4 regions of the Provencibacterium massiliense genome follow, and region 4 is predicted to be linked to each of the others. Evidence: predicted binding sites of a transcription regulator. Region 4 holds the regulator's gene; each other region holds the start of a gene.

Region 1 (3,960 bases), 1.4 Mb from region 4:
TCTTCCCCTCCTTGCTGCGGATCCGGATCCCCAGCCTGCGCGCCTGTGCATCCCCTAAGTTGGAGCAGCTGCCCACCTCGAAATATTTCTTCTGGCGCGGGCTCCAGGCCTCGACGTCGATCGACTTGACCTTTAAGTCGGCCAGGTCCCCCGAGCAGCACTCCAGCGTGCGCACCGGGATGTCCATCGAGCGGAAGAAATCGACGGTATTGTTATAGAGTCTTACGAACCAGTCCTTGCTCTCCTCGGGCTTACAGACCACGATCATCTCCTGCTTCTCGAACTGGTGGATCCGGTAGACGCCCCGCTCTTCGATCCCGTGGGCGCCCACCTCCTTGCGGAAGCAGGGCGAATAGCTCGTCAGCGTCTGGGGCAGGGCGTCCTCCTCCAGGATGGTGTCGATGAACTTGCCGATCATCGAGTGCTCGCTGGTACCGATGAGATAGAGGTCCTCGCCCTCGATCTTGTACATCATGTTTTCCATTTCCGCGAAGCTCATCACGCCGGTGACCACGTTCGAGCGGATCATGAACGGCGGGACGTAGTAGGTGAAGCCACGGTCAATCATGAAGTCCCGCGCGTAGGAGAGGATGGCCGAGTGGAGCCGCGCGATGTCCCCGCACAGGTAATAGAACCCGTTGCCGCTGGTCTTGCGCGCCGAGTCGAGGTCGATCCCGCGCAGGCTCTCCATGATGTCCACATGGTAGGGCACCTCGAAGTCGGGCACCTTCGGCTCACCGAAGCGCTCGACCTCGACGTTCTCGCTGTCGTCTTTCCCGATGGGCACGCTCTCGTCGATGATGTTGGGGATGACGAGCATGCGCTTGCGGATTTCGGCGGTGAGCTCCTCCTCGAGGCGCTCGGTCTCCTCGAGCTCCTGGGCGATGGCGGCGACCTTTTCCTTGGTCCGCTCGGCCTCCTCCTTTTGCCCCTTGCCCATCAGCATGCCGATCTCCTTGCTGATGGATTTGCGCTGGCTGCGCAGGTTGTCGCATTTGCCCTTCGCCTCGCGGAAGCGCTTGTCCATCTCGACGACCTCGTCCACCAGGATCAGCTTCTCGTCCTGGAACTTCTTTTTGATGTTCTCCTTGACCAGCTCGGGATTGGTGCGCAATAGATTGATATCCAGCATTTTCTAGTCCTCCCTTATTTTCTTACAAAATGAAAAGAGTCCCCGACCCATACACCGTATGGGACGAAAGACTCCGCGTTGCCACCCAAATTGCGGGCCGAAAGCCCGCCGCTCGTTGGTACGATAAGGGGTACCGCCCCTCCGGCTCGTCGCCGGCCGCTCGGGAAGTGGATAAGCCGTCTCTCCCGCCGGTTCGCACCCGCCACCGGCTCTCTGTTTGGAAGGGATGGGGCCATAGCTTCCTTCAAACGCATTTGCCCTGATTCTGTTAGGATTGGGAACTGTTCCCTATTATATACAATTTTCCCGCGGGTTGCAAGCAAAATGGATGAATCCGCCTTCAAAATATGATAAAATAATCCCAACAGGGATCAATCGTAAGGAGGCGGCTGCATGAAGGAGCAGGACAAGACGAAATACGAGTTGGCCAGGGCGATCAAGACGCTGATGGAGCACGCCGAACTCGACAGGATCACCGTCAAGGATATCTGCGCGCAGTGCGGCCTGTCGCGCCAGACCTTCTACCGCAATTTTAAGGACAAATATGACCTGGTCAACTGGTACTTCGAGCGGCTGGCGCAAAAATCTTTTAAGCAGATGGGGGTCAGCTATACCCTGCGCGAGGGGCTGCTCAAAAAGTTTTGCTTCATCAAGGCCGAGCGCAGCTTCTTCGCCCAGGCCTTCAAGTCACGGGACTGCAACTCCATCCTGGCCTACGACTACGAGAGTATTTTATCCCTCTACACCGGGATCATCACGAGAAAGACCGGCCGCCCGCTCGAGGGGGACGTTCGCTTCCTGCTCGAGATGTACTGCAAGGGCTCGATCGACATGACCGTCAAGTGGGCCACCACCGGTATGCGGCAGCCTCCCGAGGAGATCGTCGATCTGCTCATCGAGGCCATGCCCGAGCGGCTGCGGCTGCTGCTCAGCGATCTGCAATAGTTACACCTTGGCCCGGTTGTCACAAAAGTGACAGCCGGGCCAATTTGTCACTTGCAGCCGGGTTTTTATATTGTTATTATTTTATCAGAACCTGAGGATTTCCTTAAAAATATAAGAAACGGAGTGGTTATTTATGGTCAATCGGTTTATACTCAATGAAACCTCCTATCACGGCGCGGGCGCGATCCAGAGCATCGCCCCCGAGGTCAAGGGCCGGGGGCTCAAGAAGGCCTTCGTCTGCTCCGACCCGGATCTGCTCCGGTTCGGCGTCACCCAGAAGGTGACCGCGGTGCTCGAGGAAGCGGACCTGCCCTACGAGCTCTATAGCGACATCAAGCCGAACCCGACCATCGAGAACGTCCAGTCGGGGGTCGCCGCCTGCAAGGCCTGCGGGGCGGATTATATCATCGCCATCGGCGGCGGCTCCTCGATGGACACCGCCAAGGCGGTCGGGATCATCGTCACCAATCCCGAGTACGCCGATGTGCGCAGCCTCGAGGGGGCCGTCGAGACCAAGAATAAGTGCCTGCCGATCATCGCCGTGCCGACCACCGCGGGCACCGCGGCCGAGGTCACCATCAACTATGTCATCACCGACGCCCAGAAGAACCGCAAGTTCGTCTGCGTCGACCCGCATGACATCCCGGTGGTTGCCGTCGTCGATCCGGACATGATGTCCAGCATGCCGAAGGGCCTGACCGCCTCGACCGGCATGGACGCGCTCACCCACGCGATCGAGGGGTACATCACCGCCGGGGCCTGGGAGCTTTCGGACATGTTCCACCTCAAGGCGATCGAGATCATCGCCCGCTCGCTGCGCGGGGCGGTGGAGAATACCAAGGAGGGCCGCGAGGGGATGGCGCTCGGCCAGTACGTCGCGGGCATGGGCTTCTCGAACGTGGGACTGGGGATCGTGCATTCGATGGCCCATCCGCTCGGCGCGCTCTACGACACCCCGCACGGGATCGCCAACGCGATCATCCTGCCGACCGTGATGGAGTATAATGCCCCCGCCACCGGGGAAAAGTACCGCGACATCGCCAAGGCGATGGGGGTCGAGGGGACCGAGACGATGAGCGTCGAGGAGTACCGCAAGGCCGCTGTGGACGCGGTGCGGAATTTAGCCGCCGACGTGGGGATCCCGCAGAACCTTCGCGAAATCGTGAAGAAGGAGGACGTGCAGTTCCTCGCCGAGTCCGCCTATGCCGACGCCTGCCGCCCGGGCAATCCGCGCGAGACCAGCGTCGAGGAGATCAAGGAGCTCTACCTCTCCCTCCTTTAAAAAAGACAGAAGAAATCCCCAAGGACCGCGGTCCTTGGGGATTTTGCCGTTATTTAGAGATTTCTCTTTAACCAGCCTTCATAGTAGGCGAGCTGCCCGGGGGTGTGGAAGTAGTGCCCGCCGCCCTTGAGGACGTCCAGCTTGCAATGAAAGCGCTCCGCGAAGGCCTGAATGTCCCCGCGGCCGCTCATGTCGTCCTCGCTGCCGCACAAAATAGCGGTGGGCGCGTCCCAGCGGGTGACGGGGTGCTCTGAGACATAGCGGTAATAGTCCCAGTAGAGCGTCTGCCCGATGGGGGTGGGGATTTCGCCCTCGGCGCGCAGCCGCCCGGGCGTGACGTGAAACTGCGCCATCATCCCCTCGATGATTTTTTGCATGTCGACGACGGGGGAGAGGAAGAGGCAGCGCTCCAGCGGCAGGCCTTGGCAGGCGAGCAGGCCGAAATAGGCCCCCATGCTGCAGCCGAAGAGGCCGACGCGCTTCCAGCGCTCCCGCGCGTAGCGCAGCACCCCGCACAGCTCCCAAACACAGGTCTGCACCTTGCAGGGGGTGACCTCCTCCCTGCGCGCCCCGTGCCCGGGCAAATCGAAGCTCAGTACCT
Region 2 (3,960 bases), 410 kb from region 4:
TGCTCCTCGGAAAGCCCGTGCACGTAGTGCTCCGCCTCGGCGATCGCGCCGAGGTCAGCGCCGATGGCCACCTCATAGACGTCCGAAAAGCCGAGCTGGATGAGCGCGTCCTTCACCCGCTGGGGCGTGGCGAGCGGGCCGAACTGCCCGACGAAGGAGGGCGCGATCTCGGCAATAATTTCCTTCCCCTCCTTGAGGGCGTGGACCAGCTGGAAAATCTGGGACTTGTCCGCAATGGCGGAGAAGGGGCAGTTGACCAGGCACTGTCCACAGGAAACGCACTTGTCGTAGTTGATCTTGGCCCGTCCGAGGTAGTCGCTTTCGATGGCGTCCACCCCGCAGGAGGCGGCGCAGGGGCGCTCGAATTTAACAATCGCGTTGTAGGGGCAGCTTTCCGCGCAGCGCCCGCATTTGATACATTTGTCCTTGTCGATGTGGCTCTTGCCGTCCTTGAGAGACACCGCCTTGACCGGGCAGACGCTCACACAGGGGTGCGCGAGGCACCCGCGGCAGTTGTCGGTGACGTAGTACTGCTTGGGCGGGCAGGCCTCGCACGCGAAGGGGATCACGTTGACCAGCGGCGGCTCGTAGACCAGCTCGTCGATGGCGCTCTCCTCGATCCCCTGGGAGATGGGCGCATGCTTGTCCGCGGGGCGCACGTCCAGCCCGCAGGCCAGGCGCAGCCGTTCGCCGACGATGGCCCGCTCCTTGAAGACGCTGTCGCGATAGGTCGCGATCTCGCCCGGGATAATCTTATAGGGGATATCCTCGATGCGGGAATAGTCTCCGCCCTCGAACGCCAGCTTTGCGATCTCCTGGAAGATCTGGCGGCGGATCTTGGTTACGGGAGTATAAATGCCTTTCAACTATGAAACCCCATTTCTACAAAAAATAGCCGGCCCTCAGCTCTTTGCCGGGAGCCCCATTGCAATAATCCTCTCCATGACCGTTTCGCTGTCGGCGTTCTCGATCAGGTCGCCGTTGATCCGCACCACCGGGGAAATATCCGGATGGGTGCCCTCGACGAGGTTGGTGCAGGTCGTGATGTTGACCTGGGTGTTGAGCCTGAGCTGGACCTTGAGCTTCTTGAGGCTCTCGATCGACTCGATGATGTGCATGGCCCCGTTGAGCACGCACTGTGTGCAGACGCAGACCTCGACGTTAACCTTTTTCATGCTTATGACCATTCCTTTCTCGGGAATTTGCGCCGCCGGCAAGGAGGAAATGGCGGGCGTCGTCCAGGCGCAAAAACCATAAGTTTAAAAGACCAAGCTTTCAAACTTTGCCCCTCTGCTTGATTTGTGGCCGCCCGGTCCCTGGCGGCAGGAGCTGATCGGAAGGTTGTTATTTATTTAACAATCAGTTCCTATTATATCCCCGGCCCCATACAAAGTCAAGGCCCCTCCCCGTGTAAAATACCGGGAAAAGCGCCCCTTATGCACCGGTTGGCTGCGCACCGTATTGTTAACCTTATTATACTAAAAGCCCGGCGGGCCTGTCAAATGAAATCCCGTCCATTTCTGGTTTTTTCTCGGTATTGAAAAGCTCCGGTTGCCTTCACGCCTTCTTTCCGTTATACTGGGGCCAAAGGTATGCCGCCCCGGTAGTTTGGACAGCCGGGTAAGGTTTATGCCGCGGCCGCAAAGCGCCGGGCCGGAAAAGGGAAAAATTTGAAAGATTTCCTGCAAAAAGTCCGCCCCAAGGCTTGCGCTGCGGCGAAGGATGCGGTACAATGGGAATAGAATGTGAAACTATTAACAATCATGTTCAGGAGGGACCGGACAAATGGTGGAGGTAAAGGTGTGCGTGGGCAGTTCCTGCCATATGAAGGGGTCTTATCAGGTGATCAAGACCTTTGAGGAGCTGATCAAGAAAAACGATCTGAAGGACGAGGTGGCGCTCAAGGCCTCCTTCTGCATGGGGCAGTGCCTTCAGGGGATTTCGATCACGGTGAACGGCGAGCCGGTGCAGAATGTGGGCTTTGCCAACGCGCAGGATGTGTTTTACCAGCACATCTACCCGCTGGCCAAGAAAAACGACGGGGAGGACGCGTAAATGAGCAGCAGTATTATCAAGCTCAACACGAAAAATTGCCAGAGCTGTTATAAATGCATCCGGGAGTGCCCGGTCAAGGCGATCGAATTCAAGGACAACAAGGCCCAGGTCATCCCGGGCGAGTGCGTGCTGTGCGGCAGGTGCGTCGAGTGCTGCCCGCAGAACGCCAGGATCCTGCGCGACGACCTTTCGCAGGTGAGGCAGCTGGTGGGCGGCGACAAGCCGGTCTACCTTTCGCTGGCCCCCTCCTGGGTGAGCTGGTTTCGCGGCAAGAGCTTTTCCGCCGTGTCGGCCGCCCTCAAGCGTCTCGGCTTTTGCGGGGTGGAGGAGACCGCCATCGGCGCGGCCGAGTGCTCGCGCAGCTATGGCGAACTCATGCGCCAGGGGCAGATGAAAAACATTATCGCCACCGCCTGCCCGTCGGCCGTGATGCTCGTCGAGCGGCACTACCCGGAGCTCATCAAGCTCCTCGCCCCGGTCTCCTCGCCGATGATGGCGCACGCCAAGCTCATGCGGGAGAGCTACGGGGACATCAAGGTGGTCTTCGCCGGGCCCTGCCTCTCCAAGATGGAGGAGTCGGACGACCCGCTCGCGGGCGGGATGGTCAACTTTGCTTTGACCTTCGAGGCGCTCGGGCGCTGGCTCGAGGAGGAAGGAATCGAGCTCGGCGAGGAGGACCCCGAAGCCGTGGGCGTCAAAAGCCCGGTGGCGCGGCTTTATCCGAAGCCGACCGGGATTTTAAAAACGATGGCGCCCGAGGATACCGCGGGGTATACGCCCATCGCGGTGGACGGGCCGGAGAAGTGTATCGCCCTGCTCGATTCGATCCGGGATGAGCAGCCCGAGGGGCTCTTTATCGAAATGAACCTCTGCCCGGGCGGCTGCATGGGCGGCCCGCTGCTGCGCATGCATCACCGCAACGCCACCCTCTGCGAGGCGCTGCTCACCGAGCGGGATCAGGCGCAGGACCGCCATGTGGCGGGCAGCGCCGAAATGCAGAGCACCTATCCGCGGGTCTTCCAGAACCGCGCGCCCCAATACGAGGAAATCAGCGAGGAGGATATCCGCCGGGTGCTGGAAAGTATCGGCAAGTTCGGGCCCGAGGACGAGCTCAACTGCTCCTCCTGCGGCTATCCCACCTGCCGGGACAAGGCGATTGCGGTGCTGCGCGGCAAGGCCGACGTCAGCATGTGCATGCCCTACCTGCGCCAGCGCGCCGAGAATATTTCGAGTATGGTCATCGAGCACAGCCCCAACGCGATCATCGCCTTTGACGAGGAGATGAACGTCATCGAGCTCAACCCGCGCGCCGAGGAGATCTACGGCGTCAAGCGCGCCGACGTGCTGGGCACCTTCATGGCCGCCTTCTACGGCGAGGACGGCTTCGAGCAGGCGCGAGAGAGCGAGCGGCCGATCGAAAAGAAGGTCTATCTCGACGAGCTCGGGCGCAGCGTGGAAAAGTCGATCGTCTACATAAAGGAGCACCGCATGTACCTGGCCTTTGTCAAGGACATCTCCGAGCAGCAGCACCAGGCGCAGAAGCTCGAGGAGATGCGCCACCACACCGTCGAAACCGCGCAGAAGGTCATCGACAAGCAGATGCGCGTGGCGCAGGAGATCGCAAGCCTCCTCGGCGAGACGACCGCCGAGACCAAGGTCGCGCTGACCAACCTCAAGCGCTCGATGACCGAGGCCCAATCGGAGGAATCGCGATGAACCTGTTTGTAGACGCCTATTGGGAGAGCCTCAACCACTACGGCGAGGAGCTGTGCGGGGACAAGGTGGAGATCGTGCGCGGCGAGGACTATACCATGGCGGTGCTCGCCGACGGACTGGGCAGCGGGGTGAAGGCGAATATCCTCTCCACCATGACCAGCAAGATCATCTCCACCATGTTTTCCGAGG
Region 3 (3,960 bases), 260 kb from region 4:
CTCAGCCTGCTCAGCGTGGAGGACGAGGACTTCACCCCCTTCGAGCAGATGCTCCCCGCCCAGGTGATCGCGGCGCTGCTGCCGCCGGTGATCGGCCGGGAGGAGAGCCCGGAATATTTTAGTAATTACTATGACCTGATGGGCACCAAGGCGCCCGGCGGGAAATAAATGTAAATGAAGGGCAGGGCCGGATTTCCGGTCCCGCCCTTTCCCTAGATAGCCGTCTTGCTTTCAAACAGCTTTTTCAGGGTGCCGATCGCCTTTTTCTCGATGCGCGATACATAGGAGCGCGAAATTCCCAGCTTATCGGCCACCTCCCGCTGGGTCAGCGGCTTCTGGCCGCGCAATCCGTAGCGCAGGTAGATGATCTCCCGCTCCCGCGGGGCGAGGTTTTGCGCGATGAAGGTGTGCAGCTGTTCGGATTTAATCCGCAGGTCGATCTCGTCATAGATGTTGCTGTCGTCGGTCATGATGTCCTGGAAGGTCAGCGAGTTGCCGTCCTTGTCGGTGTCGATCGGGTCGTTGATGAAGACGTCCTGCGCGAACTTGCGCCGCCCGCGGAAGTGCATCAAAATCTCATTTTCGATGCACCGGCTCGCGTAAGTCGCGAATTTGGTCCCCTTCTCGCAGTCGAAGGTGGAGACCGCCTTGATCAGCCCGATCGTGCCGATCGAGATCAGGTCGTCCTGGTCTTTGAAGTTGGAGTAGTACTTTTTGATGATGTGCGCCACTAGGCGCAGGTTGTGCTCGATGAGCTGATTCTTCGCCTCGGTGTCCCCCTCCCGCGCGCGTAGCAGGTATTCCCGCTCCTCCTTGGCGCTGAGGGTACGGGGGAAGGAGCCGCTGCCGGTGACGTGCAGGGCAAAATATAAAAGGTTGCAAAGAGAGAGCAATATCAAGGCCGAGTACATATCCGATTTCCCCTTTTCTCTGATTACTTATATATAAGTATATGGGTTGTACTATACGGGGCGGCACCGGACAAACGGGCCCGGGAAAACGATCAAAAAAACAGCGGATGCCCCCTGTTTTTGAGCGAAAAATATGGTACACTAAGACCAGCAGGATCCGGCAGTAAAAAAGGTGCAAATTTCTTGATAATTTTTTAACGAATACACTTGACATGCAGGCTGGAGCATGATATATTGTTGTTAAAGAATTAACAATCATTGTAATTCCGAACCTTTAGGCCGCAAGATAAACCCAAGATTGATTGAGAAAGGAACGAAGAGAAATGGCAGAAAAGAAAAACCAGGCTCCCGTTGAAACCGGCCCGATGATTGACAAGCTGGTGGCAAACGCGAACAAGGCGCTCGAGGCGTTCATGCACATGACGCAGGAGCAGATCGATGAGATCGTCCATGCGATGGCGCTCGCGGGGCTGGACAACCACCAGAACCTGGCCAAGATGGCGGTGGACGAGACCGGCCGCGGCGTGTTCGAGGACAAGGTCATCAAAAACATCTTCGCCACCGAATACATCTGGCATTCCATTAAATATCAGAAGACCGTCGGGATCGTGGACGAGAACGAGATGGAGGGCTACGTCGAGGTAGCCGAGCCGGTCGGCGTGGTCGCGGGCGTCACCCCGGTTACCAACCCGACCTCCACCACCATGTTCAAATCCCTGATCTGCATTAAGACCCGCAACCCGATCATCTTCGGCTTCCACCCCTCCGCGCAGAAATGCTCGGTCGAGGCGGCCAAGATCCTGCGGGATGCGGCCATCGCCCACGGCGCCCCGGAAGGGTGCATCCAGTGGATCGAGTACCCCTCGATCGAGGCGACCAGCGCTTTGATGAACCATCCCGGCGTTTCGATGATTCTGGCCACCGGCGGCTCCGGCATGGTCAAGAGCGCCTACTCCTGCGGCAAGCCGGCGCTCGGCGTCGGCCCCGGCAACGTGCCCTGCTACATCAACAAGAATGTGGACGTCGAGCGCGCCTGCAACGACCTGATCCTCTCCAAGACCTTCGACAACGGCATGATCTGCGCCTCCGAGCAGGCGGCCATCGTCGACAAGGAGATCGCGCCGCAGTTTGAGAAGATCATGACCTACTACGGCTGCTATTTCCTCAAGGGCGACGAGATCAAGAAGGTTTCCGATTACGTCATCAACGCCCAGAAGCAGTCGGTCAACCCCGTCGTGGTCGGCCAGCCGGCCTGGTGGATCGCTGAGCAGGCGGGCGTCAAGGTTCCGGAAGGCACCAAGATCCTGCTCGCCAAGCTGGACGACGTGGGCCCGGATTACCCGCTCTCCCGCGAGAAGCTCTCCCCGGTTCTGGCCTATTTCGTGGTCAAGGATGCCAAGGAAGGCTTTGAGAAGGCCAAGAAGATGCTCGAATTCGGCGGCCTTGGGCACAGCGCGGTCATCCATTCCAACGACGAAGAGCTCTGCCACGCCTACGGCGAGGAGATGAAGGTCGGGCGCGTGATCGCCAACTCTCCGTCCTCCCAGGGCGCCATCGGCGACATCTACAACACCAACACCCCGTCCCTGACCCTCGGCTGCGGTTCGTTCGGACACAACTCCACCACCTCCAACGTGTCCTCCGTCAACCTGATCAACAAAAAGCGCATCGCCAAGAGGAGAGTCAATATGCAGTGGTTCAAGATTCCGCCGAAGATCTACTTCGAGAAAGATTCCATCCAGTATCTTGAGAAGATGCCCGACATCTCCCGCGCCTTCATCGTCACCGACCCGATGATGGTCAAGCTCGGGAACGTCGATAAAATCCTCTATTACCTCAGAAAGCGCTCCGAATACTGCCACGCTGAAATCTTCTCCGAGGTCGAGCCCGATCCGTCGGTCGCCACCATCATGAAGGGCGTACAGGCGATGAACGCCTTCCAGCCGGATGTGATCATTGCACTGGGCGGCGGCTCGGCCATGGACGCGGCCAAGGGTATGTGGCTCTTCTATGAGCATCCCGATACCGACTTCGACGGCCTGCGCTTAAAGTTCCTCGACATCCGCAAGAGAACCTATCACTTCCCGCACCTGGGCGACAAGGCCAAGATGGTCTGTATCCCGACCACCTCGGGTACCGGCAGTGAGGTCACCTCCTTCTCGGTCATCACCGACAAGGAGAACGGGAACGTCAAGTACCCGCTGGCCGACTACGAGCTCACCCCGGATGTCGCGATCATCGACCCGCAGTTCGTCATGTCCCTGCCCAAGAGCGCGACCTGCTACACCGGCCTGGACGTGCTGACCCACGCGATCGAGGCTTATGTTTCGATCCTTTCCTCGGACTACACCGACGGCCTTGCCATGCAGGCGATCGAGATGGTCTTCGAGTACCTGCCGCGCGCTTATAAGAATGGCAACACCGACGAGGAAGCCAGGGAGAAGATGCACAACGCCTCCTGCATCGCCGGTATGGCCTTCACCAACGCGTTCCTTGGGCTCAACCACTCGATGGCCCACAAGCTCGGCGGCGAGTACCACATCCCGCACGGCCTGGCCAACGCGGTGCTGCTGCCCAATGTGATCGAGTACAACGGCTCCAAGCCCACCAAATTCGCTACCTGGCCGAAATACGGCAAATTCGTGGCCGACAAGAAATATGCCAAGATCGCCAAGCACCTCGGGCTCAAGTTTAACACCACCGAGGAGGGCGTCAAGGCCTTGGCCGACGCGGTACGCGCCCTGATGAAGGAGATTGATTGTCCGATGTCCATCCGGGAATGCGGCGTGGACGAGGCTGTCTTCATGGCGGGGCTCGAGAAGCTCAGCTATCGCGCCTTCGAGGACCAGTGCACCACTGCCAACCCGCGCTACCCGCTGGTTACCGAGATCGAGGAAGTCTACAAGAAGGCTTTCAACTAGCGGCAGGCGGCAGGCTGCCGCTCCCAATACGCGAAGGAATCAGCGTGCAAAGCGGGAGTGCTCAGCCCGCGTCCTGAATGCGAGCGGCGAAAAACAGATAAAAACGCGGCGGATACTTCCGCCGCGTT
Region 4 (3,960 bases):
ATCGGGAAGGTGCTCGACGCTTTAAACATCGACAACGAGCGGCTGCTGCTCATCGGGCTGCTGCTGCTGTTGATGAACGAAAAGGCGGATTTTACGCTGCTGGTCGCCCTGTTCTACCTGTTGCTATAATTGTAATGGCCACCGGCATAGCCGGTGGCCATTCATTTGCCCGGAGCGCCGTCAATAAAAAATTGCCGCCTTCTCCTTGACCTGTCCCCAACAATATCCTATACTGAAGGTAGGAAATATCCGTCATGCAAACAGGAAAGGACGGCGGTCATATGAAAAACTATGTGATCACAGTCGCGCGGGAATACGGCAGCGGCGGCAAGACCATCGGCAAGATGCTCTCCGAGGAGCTGGGGATCAAGTTCTACAACGACGAGCTGCTCCGCCTCGCCTCGGACGAGAGCGGGATCAACGAGGCGCTCTTCGCCAAGGCGGACGAGAACCTGAAAAAGCCCCTGATCCTCAAGGCGCCCAAAAGCGTGCACACCGGGGAGGTCATCCCCCCGGAGAGCGACGATTTCACGAGCGATCAGAACCTCTTTAATTATCTGTGCAAGGTGATCCGCCAGCTCGCGGACACCGAGAGCTGCGTCATCGTGGGGCGGTGCGCGGATTACATCCTGCGCGACTACCCGAACGTGCTGCGCCTGTACGTGCACGCGCCGTTCGATTACTGCGTGAAAAAGACGATGGAGGTACACCCCAACTTCGACGAGGAGGAGGCCAAGCGCTTTATCCGCAAGACCGACAAGCGCCGCGGGGACTATTACCGCTATTTCACCGGCAACAGCTGGCGGGACGCGGACAACTACGACCTGTGCCTCAATTCCAGCGACCTGGGGTGGGACAAGTGCGTGGCGCTGACCAAGGCCTATCTCGAAATCAAGCTGGGGATTTCTCTTTAATTGTCATCCGAGGCCGCCGCGCGGCAGTGTCGGGGCGGCCGGTGGCCGAGGATTTCCTCGGCTGTACACCGGGAGTTTCGTTTGTGGGGCTGTCCGCCTCACGCCCCGAGTAACCTTTTCGACGTAGAAGAAGATTAAGCCCTTTTCAAAGAAAAGGGCTCTGAAAAGACGAAAAAGAGGGGGAAGTATCCCCCTCTTTTTATGTTCCCCCTCACGCACTGCTCAAAGCTGACTGCGCCGCCGGACACAGCAGAACGCGAAGCCAAGCAGCTGCAAACCGGGTTGCAGCTCGGCCCGCAAAAGAAATGCCAACCACACCAGGTGAATCATCTTTGAGGCGGCACATATTCAAGAACGTCCTGGACTTTGCAGCTTAGCGTATGGCATATCCGGGCCAGCACCACCAAATCCACGCGCTGCAACTCGCCCTTGCAATAGGTGTTTAGCTGCGTGCGCTGCATTTCAGAAAAGTGGGACACCTTGTTTTTGCTTAGGCCGCTTTCCCGGATGACCTTTTCCAGTTTTATTTTTATATATCCATATTCCCTGTCCTGCAAGACTCCCACCTCCCCTTATGTAGATTAATAGTACCCTATTTTTTTAAGCAAGGGCTCTTTTGCACTAAGACTGCACTAACAAAATTTACTTTTATAGAGCGCCTGCGCGGGAAAGGGCACCATCGTTGTAGTGATCAGTTGCCTGCGCGGGCAAAAAGCCGCCCCCGACATACGTCGGGGGCGGCTTCGCATTTCGCGGCGTGCGAAAACGTGTATAGTCCGCGCGTGGTCGCGCGTGGGGTGGTCAAGGAGGGGTACCCCCTCCTTTGTTTGCTTTCTTTCCCCCTTTCTTTTCAAACAAAAGAAAGGGGTCGTCGTACGGGGGCGAAACCCCGCTAAATCCTACACTCCAGCTGGCAGTCGCAAGGCTCCTTTTCAGCCAGCCTCTGATTGACCTCCCCGGCGGGAACGCAGCCCATCGCCCGGTAAAAGGCCATGCTCTCCACTGCCGAGTGGGCCGAAATATAGAGATACTGCCCGCCCATCTCCCGCGCGCGATCGGCACAGCGCAAAAAGAGCCTGCGCCCGATACCCCTGCCGCGGTAAGGATAAGAGGTGTAGAGCTCGGCGAGGATGCGGTACTGCCCCCGGCTGCCCGCAGGCGCCCCCTCCAGCAGCGCGAAGCCGGCCACCGTCTCCCCGTCGTAGGCGGCGTAGAGCGCGCCGCCAGCTTGCAGCGTGGGCAGGAGCGTGTTTTTCACCAGTTCGTCCTTCTCCTCCCCGCTCCAGTGCTCGGTGAAGGGGCAATCCACAATTCTCTGCTCCCCGCCGACGGTGCGCCAGACCCTGGTGACCTGCTGGTAGCGCTCGAAACTTTGCAGCAGGCCCGGTACGCAGTCGCGCACGCCGAGGGAGCGGATCACAATTTCTCCCATGCTGTCTCCTTTAAAAAAGGCGGGCCGCAGCCCGCCTGTGGTCATTCCAATATCTCGCTGATCTCGTAGCACAGCGTCATCAGGCTGTCACCCAGGTGGACGTTCTCCACCGCGATGTCCTGATAATCCATCGCCAGATCATAGTGCGAGAAGTTCCAAAAGCCCTTGATCCCGTAGTTCACCAGCCGGTCGGCCAGCTCGGGCGCTTCCTCGCGCGGGATGCACAGGATCGCCACCTGCGGCGAGAAGGTCTTGCAGAAATTCTCCAGCCGGTTCACGTCCGAGATCACCAGATGGCGCACCGGCATGCCGATGAGCTCCTTTTGCTTGTCAAAAATCCCGATCAGGTTGAAGCCCTTGGTCTCGAAGGACATGTGCTTGGCGATCGCCAGGCCCAGATTGCCCGCCCCGATGAGGATCACCTTGTATCCCTTATGTAGCCCCAGAATGTTGCCGATCTCCCCGAGCAGGGCGTCCACGTTGTAGCCGTACCCCTGCTGGCCGAACCCGCCGAAGCAGTTGAGGTCCTGCCGGATCTGCGAGGCGGTCAGGTTCATCAGCTGGGAGAGCTCGCGGGAAGAGATGCGGTGCACGTCCTTTTTCTGCAGGTCCTCCAAAAAGCGGTAGTACCGCGGCAGCCGCCGGATCACCGATGGGGAGACCCCTTCATATCGTGCCACTATTTCACCTTCCAACCCTTCATTTTCCCATATTGCGACCATCCGTCGAAAGAACCAATCGAGGGCAGACGGTCCTGTCTGCCCCCGCGGTGTCAATTCTAGAGCTTTGTGATCGTCTCCATCACATAGTCGCCGAAGTCCTCGCAGGTCGCGCCGGTGTCCCGCCCGGTGACGCTCAGGCGTTTCTCCTCATACATGCAGATATCCAGCGCCCGCTCGAGCTTGTCGGCCTGCTGCTGATACCCGATGTGGGAGAGCAGCAGCACCGCCGCACGCAGCATCGAACAGGGGTCGGCATACTGGGCGCGGCCCTCGCTGACCATGCGCGGCGCGCTGCCGTGGATCGCCTCGAACATGGCGTAGCGCTTGCCGATGTTGGCGCTGCCCGCGGTGCCCACCCCGCCCTGGAACTCGGCGGCCTCGTCGGTGATGATGTCCCCGTAGAGGTTGGGGAGCACAAACACCCTAAAATCGCGCCGGCGCTTCTGGTCGATCAGCTTGGCAGTCAGGATGTCGATATACCAGTCGTCGGTGGTGATGTGCGGATACTGCTTGCCGATCTCCTGGCAGAGCTTCAAAAACTTGCCGTCGGTCGTCTTGACGACGTTGGCCTTGGTCACGATCGAGACGCGGTCCTTTTTGTTTTTATCCGCGAACTCATAGGCGAGCTTGGCGATCCGCTCGGTGCCCTCGGTGGTGGTGACCACGAAGTCGATCGCCAAATCCTCGTCCACGTTCACCCCGCAAGAGCCCACCGCGTAGGCGCCCTCGGTGTTCTCCCTAAAAAAGGTCCAATCGATCCCCTCGCTGGGCACCTTGACCGGGCGCATGTTGCAGAACAGGTCGAGCTCCTTGCGCATGGCGACGTTGGCGCTCTCGATGTTCGGCCAGGGGTCCCCGGCGCGCGGGGTGGTGGTGGGGCCCTTGAGGATGA

The links. The regulator Rex, encoded in region 4, represses fermentation and respiration genes when NADH is low (regulators of the CRP and FNR family bind a similar motif). The targets are predictions, from matches to a motif close to ATTGTTAANNNNTTAACAAT.
Region 1: a site for Rex is predicted at 2,147-2,166, ahead of fucO (lactaldehyde reductase). Genes of this name have one in related genera too.
Region 2: a site for Rex is predicted at 1,743-1,762, ahead of B5477_RS14540 ((2Fe-2S) ferredoxin domain-containing protein). Genes of this name have one in related genera too.
Region 3: a site for Rex is predicted at 1,148-1,167, ahead of adhE (bifunctional acetaldehyde-CoA/alcohol dehydrogenase). Genes of this name have one in related genera too.

What each region holds. Positions count from the first base shown of each region.
Region 1 covers NZ_FWCH01000012.1:164,068-168,027, forward strand. The annotation lists gene serS (serine--tRNA ligase) at 1-1,132, opposite strand, end outside; gene B5477_RS05825 (TetR/AcrR family transcriptional regulator C-terminal domain-containing protein) at 1,526-2,077, shown strand; gene fucO (lactaldehyde reductase) at 2,211-3,359, shown strand; gene B5477_RS05835 (alpha/beta hydrolase) at 3,413-3,960, opposite strand, start outside.
Region 2 covers NZ_FWCH01000012.1:1,967,615-1,971,574, forward strand. The annotation lists gene B5477_RS14530 (4Fe-4S dicluster domain-containing protein) at 1-866, opposite strand, end outside; gene B5477_RS14535 (thioredoxin domain-containing protein) at 903-1,175, opposite strand; gene B5477_RS14540 ((2Fe-2S) ferredoxin domain-containing protein) at 1,786-2,055, shown strand; gene B5477_RS14545 ([Fe-Fe] hydrogenase large subunit C-terminal domain-containing protein) at 2,056-3,771, shown strand; gene B5477_RS14550 (SpoIIE family protein phosphatase) at 3,768-3,960, shown strand, end outside.
Region 3 covers NZ_FWCH01000012.1:1,813,858-1,817,817, reverse strand. The annotation lists gene B5477_RS13805 (SIS domain-containing protein) at 1-168, shown strand, start outside; gene sigK (RNA polymerase sporulation sigma factor SigK) at 213-911, opposite strand; gene adhE (bifunctional acetaldehyde-CoA/alcohol dehydrogenase) at 1,235-3,832, shown strand.
Region 4 covers NZ_FWCH01000012.1:1,557,124-1,561,083, forward strand. The annotation lists gene B5477_RS12525 (hypothetical protein) at 1-129, shown strand, start outside; gene B5477_RS12530 (cytidylate kinase-like family protein) at 282-914, shown strand; gene B5477_RS12535 (helix-turn-helix domain-containing protein) at 1,241-1,471, opposite strand; gene B5477_RS12540 (GNAT family N-acetyltransferase) at 1,807-2,346, opposite strand; gene B5477_RS12545 (redox-sensing transcriptional repressor Rex) at 2,388-3,026, opposite strand; gene B5477_RS12550 (isocitrate/isopropylmalate family dehydrogenase) at 3,125-3,960, opposite strand, start outside.